One region of the Cytobacillus sp. FSL W8-0315 genome, then DNA from elsewhere that is predicted to be linked to it. Evidence: riboswitches for the same ligand, from Rfam matches in the RefSeq annotation. Region 1 holds a riboswitch; the other holds the start of a gene.

Region 1 (4,175 bases):
CCTATTTTCCAGTGAAAAAACTCCCTTGGCTGTCCCTCCGTTCAGATAGAGATGTTCATTCATCAGCTTGAACAAGTGCAGCTTGCTGTATTCATGTATAAGGTCACCTTGGTTATCTACAATCAGCAGAGTGTTGTAAATGCCATCGGGTGTTTTCTTTGCAACAGATCCGCCAATCATATGAACCCGATTGCTCTGTGCGGCCTCTTTCAAAAAGACTAGCGATGATTCTGCATCCTGGTCTGCAATTTCACCCAATCTGGTCAAGTCATAACCAGTCGTCCAAAGTTCCGGCAGCACAATAACATCCGGTTTATCCCTAAGCGCCTTTTTAATCATGATTTCGGCTGCTTTAAAATTATCCTCAGGTTTTCCAAATGCAATATCCATTTGCAAACAGGCAATCTTTAATTTCATAAAACTCCCCCGCAATCATCATATCCTTATGGTAAAATTAGTCCGATAGATGGAAATTTTCAAAATTTTACTTTACATCTTACCATTTACGTTATATCATTTGTGACTATATTTTCAATCTTTTTTTTAAGCAGGTGAACAATTTGGTAAATTATCCGCAATCAGATCTTTTGAAAAGTCTGCCTAAACAGTTTTTTGCATCTTTGACAGCCAAAGTGGGGAGAAAACTCCAACAAGGGCATGATGTCATCAATCTTGGACAGGGCAATCCTGACATGCCTACACCAGAGCATATTGTCAAGAGTCTTCAAAGTGCAGCCGATAATCCGCAAAACCATAAATATTCCCCTTTCCAGGGCTTCCCGTATTTAAAAAAGGCAGCTGCTGACTTTTATAAAAGGGAATTTAATGTTGAATTGGATCCTGAAACCGAAATAGCCATCCTTTTTGGTGGTAAAGCAGGATTGGTTGAAATCCCTCAATGCCTTTTAAACCCTGGGGACAGCGTATTGGTTCCGGACCCGGGATATCCTGATTATTGGTCAGGTGTTGCACTTGCCAAAGCAAAAATGGTGACAATGTCTCTAAGAGAAGAAAATAACTTCCTGCCAGTATACAGTGAATTGTCAGCAGACCAGCTTAATGCAGCCAAACTGATGTTCCTTAATTATCCAAATAATCCCACTGGAGCAGTGGCAAACAAGGACTTTTTTCAAGAAACAGTTGATTTGAGCAGAAGCCATGGTATTTGCATCGTCCATGATTTTGCATATGGAGGAATTGGTTTTGACGGCATAAAGCCTGAAAGCTTTCTTCAGGCAGAAGGGGCAAAAGAGGTCGGAATTGAAATTTATACACTTTCAAAAACATTTAATATGGCAGGCTGGAGAGTTGGATTTGCAGCTGGAAATGCAAGTGTCATCGCAGCACTGAACCTTATGCAGGATCATCTATACGTCAGCTTGTTTGGTGCTGTTCAGGAAGCTGCAGCAGTTGCTCTGTCAGGACCACAGGATTGTGTTAAAGAATTGAATTCCATATACGAATCCAGACGTAATACATTCATCTCTGGCCTCAGGGAAATCGGCTGGAATGTTCAAGCTCCTAAAGGCTCTTTTTTTGCATGGCTCAAGGTCCCTGAACAATTTACATCGGAAGAGTTTGCTGACTATCTCTTGGATAAAGCGCATATTGCGGTTGCACCAGGCATCGGATTTGGTGATTTTGGAGAAGGGTATGTGAGAGCGGGTTTACTGACATCTGAGGAGAGACTTAAAGAAGCAGTGGGCAGAATAAAAAAATTAAATTTATTTTAAATTTTTCTCATAATTCAATTGACAAAAATATTAAGCACTGTCATAATTCTAATTAAATTTTAATTCTAAATTAACTGAATACTCGTTTCGTTTTCTTATCAAGAGCAGGCGGAGGGACTAGCCCTATGAAGCCCGGCAACCGACTTATACATGAGCACGGTGCTAAATCTTGCAGCTTATAGCTGAAAGATAAGAAGATGTTAGATTGCTATCCTAACCTCTTCTTATTTGAAGAGGTTTTTTATTGTTTTCATTCTTTGATTTTTGAAAGGAAGAATATACATGAGTGAAATTATTGCAACGTATCTGGTTCATGATGAAAAACATAACCCGGAGAAAAAGGCCGAGGAGATCGCTTTAGGCTTAACGGTCGGGTCATGGACCCATTTGCCGGAACTAGAAAAACAGCAGCTGGAAAAGCATAAAGGCAGGGTCGTTTCTGTTGAAGACTATACTAAAGATGAAGAAAAAAAGGAAACAGCCGCAGTCATTAAGATTGCCTATCCAACTGTTAATTTCAGTCCTGATTTACCGGCAATATTAACAACAGTCTTTGGAAAACTATCATTGGATGGAAAGATTAAATTGTTAGATTTACAGTTTTCCAATGAACTTAAAAGCTTTTTTCCTGGGCCACGATTCGGGATTGACGGACTGAGGGAAAAACTGAATGTATATGATAGACCCCTTCTGATGAGCATCTTCAAAGGGGTGCTGGGCAAAGACATGGATTTTTTAACTTCGCAGCTGAGGGAACAGGCCCTTGGCGGCATCGACCTTGTAAAAGATGATGAAATTCTATTTGAAAACCGCCTTACACCTTTTGAAGCCCGGATAACCGAAGGCAAAGAAGTGCTAAGGCAGGTTTATGAGGAAACAGGCCACCGTACCCTATATGCTGTGAATTTAACAGGCAGGTCTTTTGATTTAAAAGATAAGGCAAGGAAAGCATCCAGACTTGGTGCAGATCTTCTTCTCTTCAACGTATTCTCGTATGGGCTCGATGTTTTGCAGTCATTAAGAGAAGATGATGAGATAGGGCTGCCTATCATGGCACATCCTGCAGTTAGTGGAGCTCTTTCTGCTTCAAGTGTTTATGGGATTTCCTATCCTTTGCTTTTAGGCAAACTCCTCAGGTATGCAGGCGCAGACTTTTCTCTATTCCCTTCACCTTATGGATCGGTTGCCCTTGAAAAAACTCTGGCCTTATCAATTGGGGATACCCTGACTAGGAATGATTTCTGCAAAAGAACCTTTCCGGTTCCATCAGCCGGCATCCATCCGGGTCTTGTACCTTTGCTTTTCGAAGACTTCGGAATAGACAGTGTAATTAATGCCGGAGGTGGCGTACATGGGCATCCGGATGGGGCAAGAGGAGGCGGTTTGGCATTCCGCCAGGCAATAGATTTAATTTTAAATGGGGCTTCTTTAACAGATGCTCCATCAAACTTCCCTGAATTAAAAAAAGCGATTGATCTGTGGGGGTACAAAGAGGTGGCTGTAAAGAATGGCTAAAGTGGCGGTATTTTGTGATTTTGATGGAACTATTACCGAAAACGATAACATCATTCATATCATGAAGCACTTTGCTCCTTCTCAATGGGAGGGGATAAAAAATCAAGTTCTGGGACAGGAAATTACCATTCAAGAAGGAGTAGGAAAGATGTTTTCCCTTCTGCCAAGCAGTCTGAAAGATGCTATCACCGATTTCATCTTAGAAAATGCAAGAGTAAGAGAGGGATTTCAGCCATTTATCGATTATCTGGAAAAAGAAAAAATACCGCTTTATATAGTCAGCGGAGGAATAGATTTTTTTGTGGCTCCTGTACTGGATAAGTATGGACCCTTTGAAGAGGTGTTCTGCAATAGTTCTGATTTTAGCGGCGATACAATTAATATCTTATGGCCCCATAGCTGCGATGAAAAATGCAATAAGAATTGCGGCTGCTGCAAGCCTTCTATTATGAGGAAACTGGTGGATGAGAACACCTTTAAAGTGGTGATCGGAGATTCAGTAACCGATCTGGAGGCTGCCAAACAGGCAGACTTTGTCATTGCCAGAGATCTGCTCCTGGAGAAAAGCAAAGAGATGAACCTAAATCATTCTGCCTTTGAAACATTCTATGATTGCATTGAGCTTTTAAAAAGATTAAATGAGGTGAGGGTATGAGCAGAGTTGGGGAAAAATGGAATGAGCTTGCAGATATTAAGGAAGAGCTTGCAGAAAGGGACTGGTTTATGGGAACAAGCGGAAATCTGGCCATTAAGGTCAGCTCACATCCCCTTCAATTCCTCGTAACAGCAAGCGGAAAGGATAAAAGGAAACGCACTGATGAAGACTTTCTCCTTGTTGATGAATATGGACACCCGGCAGGGGAAACACATTTAAAGCCTTCTGCTGAAACACTTCTGCATTCTGAGATATATCGAAGAACGAAAGCT
Region 2 (4,175 bases), 920 kb from region 1:
TTATCAGCAAGGCGAATCGCAGCAAGTGTTTTTTCAAGCTGTCCGGCATTCATTGGCTGATTTGCTGATGAAGCCATTTGCGGAGTTCCTTCACTCGCTAGAGGGGAACCATTTCTTTCAAAGTAGTCTTTCATTTCAGGATCGATAGAAGATGGATCCTCTAAGTATCTTTCATATAGTTCAATAACGTAGCCAAGGTTGGGGCCATGAAATCCTTGTTCAAAAGGTCCCTCACCATTCGATGGCTTTTTCATGGAAAATTACCTCCATAACTGTTTTTAAGTAAATAATTCAAATACATTTTTCTCCCCTGAAAATACAATACCCGTCTATATGATGCATTAACGTTTTATTTTTACGAATAATAATATTTTTCAGAGGATAAAACGTTTCCACAGTTATTCTAACACGGAAAATCTAGTTGTACAAAGATAAAAACATGAATATAGTGGAAAACTATTAAAAATTTTTTTTTAGTAATTACTTATTCTAATAAAATGTTTTGTTAAATGTTAAACAATTATAAATAAGAAATAACTGGGTGGTTTTTAGGGGTTCATTTTAGATTGTTATTATACTTAAAATGTTGCCCGCTGATTTCAGCACGGGACCTTCTTTCCGCCGGGAGGAACAGAGGTCCTCAGCTCCGCCTGCGCGGTCTCCCGCTCCCTCTCCTGCCGCAGGACATTTAAAAAGGCTTCCTTGACTAATACCGCACGACGAAAATGCGGATGAATTTTCGAGAATCATGTGCCCATAGCGATGATCAGTTCAGGTTAATAACTAAGTTCAAGCAAAAATTCAAAAACATTTTGTAAAAGCACTTTCTTATATAGAAGACAAAATAAAAAAGCCGGCAGTCGTCCGGCTTTAAAAAGTCTCAACTAAGTTAATATAGATTTGTTTCACTGCATTCGCATTTTTTCTGTTTTCTTTTAGGGAAGATTCAATTGCTTCTCTCGTTTCCACAGGAAAATCAAAATGGCCGCAAGTTGTACATTTTTCGAACATGGACCCAGAAACATTTACTTCAATGCCATCCATGGTCTGGAATACTGCTGGACCCTCGGATTCCGCAAACCGGTGGCGGCAGTGGCTATGTTCACGCATATTAGCTCCCCTCCAAGAAAAATTTCATTTACGTTCATTATAAAACAAATATTCTGAACTTTAAAGTGATCCCCTTCTAACATTTTATGCCAGGTTTTTTTCAAAAGAATAATTTGTGTATTTTTAAGACACATTAAAATTATTCAAATTCAGGAGGTTTTTCCATGAATATTGGCAGAGCAAAAGAGATTGCTGAGTCTGCTGAAATGCACTGTGTTACTTTGAATGGCATCCCGATCATCATTCAGCATGTAGATGAGCAGACTAAGACAGCACGTGTTTACACAAAAGCAGATTCTGAAAAAGAAATGGATGTGCCGGTTAACGATTTGATTGAAGAATGAATACCCCAAAAAAACTTTCCAGAATCTGATGGGAAGTTTTTTTGTTCAAAATTTTCCTCATTCCCCCTAAAAAATGGAGACTGAGGGCAAAAGGACGCAAGATACCTGGTCGGATATTTTTTATAACATAAAATATTCAAAAAAGTGTTGACGATTAGCGGTTTACTGTAGTAAAGTTTAGAGAAAATTTAATATTTGATTTCTTATCCAGAGAGGTCGAGGGTAAGGCCCGACGACGCCTCAGCAACCAGCAATCATTTTTTTGATTGAAAAGGTGCTAATTCCTGCAAGTTTCTAAAACTTGAAAGATAAGAAGAATGGCTGATCACATTAAAAAGTCTTCTTCTTATAGAAGGCTTTTTTTTTATTTTTTATAAGGAGTGGTTACAAGCATGTATAATATTGACACCAGATTAGCGCAAATCGGAAACAGGAGCGAGTCAGCAACAGGTGCTGTCAACCCGCCCGTATATTTTTCCACGGCATATCGCCATGAAGGCATTGGCCAGTCAACTGGCTTTGACTATAGCAGAACAGGCAACCCTACCCGCCAGCTGCTTGAGGAGGCAATCGCCGATCTGGAAGAAGGCGACCAAGGCTATGCCTGCAGTTCTGGAATGGCCGCAATTCTTACCATTCTTTCTCTTTTTAAATCCGGAGATGAATGGATTGTATCAAAGGATTTATATGGCGGTACATATCGTCTGCTTGAACAGGGCTTCAAGAAGTGGGGACTTCAGTGCAAATATGTAAATACCAGCAATTCCGAAGATGTTGAACTATTAATCACGGAAAAGACCAAGGCAATATTTCTGGAGACTCCAACTAATCCGCTTATGGAACAGACTGACATTCAATTGATAGCAGACATTGCCCAAAAGCATAATATCCTCCTTATAGTTGATAACACGTTTTATACCCCTCTCCTTCAGCAGCCGTTAAAGCTTGGAGCTGATATTGTGATCCATAGTGCAACCAAGTATCTTGGCGGGCATAATGATGTCCTTGCCGGATTAATTGTTGCAAAAGGCAAAGAGTTATGTGAGGCACTGGCGATGAACCACAATGCCGCAGGTGCTGTCCTTAGCCCTTTTGATTCATGGCTGTTGATCAGAGGGATGAAGACACTCTCTCTCCGCATGGAACGTCATGAAGAAAATGCGAAGGAATTAGCAGAATTTTTATCGGGCCACGATGCAGTAACAGATGTCCTTTATCCCGGCAAGGGCGGCATGATATCATTCCGAATCAAGGATGAATCCTGGGTGAATCCATTTCTGCAGAGCCTCTCCCTTATCTCCTTTGCTGAAAGCCTCGGAGGAGTCGAGAGTTTCATAACTTATCCAGCAACCCAGACACATGCGGACATTCCTGAAGAAATCCGTATTGAAACCGGTGTCTGTAATAGGCTTCTGCGTTTCTCGGTTGGAATAGAAAATGCAGAAGATTTGAAGGCGGATCTTGAACATGCTTTTGCTAAGGTTATTAAGGAGGCAGTACGATGAGTTCGAATTACACATTCCAAACGAAATTACTTCACAATAATCAAAAATTCGACCCGGAAACAGGAGCTGTCAGTGTACCGATCCAGCATGCCTCCACTTTTCATCAAAAAGATATTGATGTGTTCGGAAAATATGATTACAGCCGCAGCCTGAATCCAACAAGGGAAGCACTTGAAGAAGTCATCGCGGAGCTTGAAGAAGGTATTAGAGGGTTTGCCTTTTCTTCTGGAATGGCTGCCATTTCTACAGCATTCCTCCTCTTATCTCAGGGAGATCATGTTGTCATTACAGAAGATGTATATGGCGGAACCTATCGAATGACAACAGAAGTCCTGTCCCGCTTTGGCATTGAGCACACATTTGTTGATATGACAAATCTTGAGGAAGTAAAAGAAGCAATCCGTCCCAACACGAAAGTTTTCTATGTAGAGACTCCTTCCAACCCGCTGCTGAAAGTGACAGATATACAGGCCATCAGTTCACTTGCAAGACAGCATGGAGCCTTGACATTTGTGGATAATACCTTCCTGACCCCTGCCCTTCAAAAACCGCTTTCTTTAGGTGCAGATATAGTGCTGCACAGCGCAACCAAATTTTTATCCGGACACAGCGACGTCGTGGCTGGCCTAGCGGTTGTGAAAGATCCGGATTTAGGTGCAAGACTTGCTTTTCTCCAGAACTCCTTTGGAGCCGTTTTGGGTGTTCAGGATGCGTGGCTTGTGCTGAGAGGCATTAAAACGCTGCAGGTCAGGCTTGATCAGTCTGTGAAATCAGCTAAGAAAATTGCTGGTTTCCTTAATGATCACCCATCTGTTAAGAAGGTGCATTATCCAGGTTTTGCAGATCATCCCGGATATAAAATCCAGAAAATGCAGGCTGTGAACGCAGGTGCCGTCCTATCTTTTGAGCTTGAAGATGAGCTATCGATGAGAAGATTTGTTGAAAATGCGAAAATACCTGTTTTTGCAGTAAGTCTGGGAGCTGTTGAATCCATCCTCTCCTACCCTGCAAAAATGTCACATGCAGCCATGCCAGCATCCGAACGGGAGCAGCGCGGAATAACGGACAGTCTTCTTCGTCTATCTGTTGGCCTGGAGAGCGCAGATGATATTATAGAAGATTTCAAGGCAGCTTTATCTGCTGCCGGAAAAACAAAACATTCGATTTTACAGCGGGGGTGATATTTTGAGTTTCCTAAATAAATTAAAGAATGAAA

Evidence for each region. Region 1 has a riboswitch for S-adenosylmethionine ahead of mtnW (2,3-diketo-5-methylthiopentyl-1-phosphate enolase). Riboswitches for the same ligand answer to the same signal wherever they lie in the genome.
Region 2: it holds a riboswitch for S-adenosylmethionine, as region 1 does, so the genes downstream of both, MKY20_RS17590 (methionine biosynthesis PLP-dependent protein) here and mtnW (2,3-diketo-5-methylthiopentyl-1-phosphate enolase) in region 1, are expected to answer to the same signal.

Annotation. Positions count from the first base shown of each region.
Region 1 is NZ_JBBOOC010000001.1:4,361,577-4,365,751, reverse strand. It holds gene MKY20_RS22400 (carbon-nitrogen family hydrolase) at 1-417, opposite strand, end outside; gene MKY20_RS22395 (pyridoxal phosphate-dependent aminotransferase) at 561-1,733, shown strand; SAM riboswitch class I at 1,826-1,929, shown strand; gene mtnW (2,3-diketo-5-methylthiopentyl-1-phosphate enolase) at 2,016-3,248, shown strand; gene MKY20_RS22385 (2-hydroxy-3-keto-5-methylthiopentenyl-1-phosphate phosphatase) at 3,241-3,903, shown strand; gene MKY20_RS22380 (methylthioribulose 1-phosphate dehydratase) at 3,900-4,175, shown strand, end outside.
Region 2 is NZ_JBBOOC010000001.1:3,441,458-3,445,632, reverse strand. It holds gene sucA (2-oxoglutarate dehydrogenase E1 component) at 1-254, opposite strand, end outside; gene MKY20_RS17600 (hypothetical protein) at 871-1,110, opposite strand; gene MKY20_RS17595 (H-type small acid-soluble spore protein) at 1,275-1,454, shown strand; SAM riboswitch class I at 1,655-1,769, shown strand; gene MKY20_RS17590 (methionine biosynthesis PLP-dependent protein) at 1,847-2,959, shown strand; gene metC (cystathionine beta-lyase) at 2,956-4,140, shown strand; gene MKY20_RS17580 (bifunctional homocysteine S-methyltransferase/methylenetetrahydrofolate reductase) at 4,145-4,175, shown strand, end outside.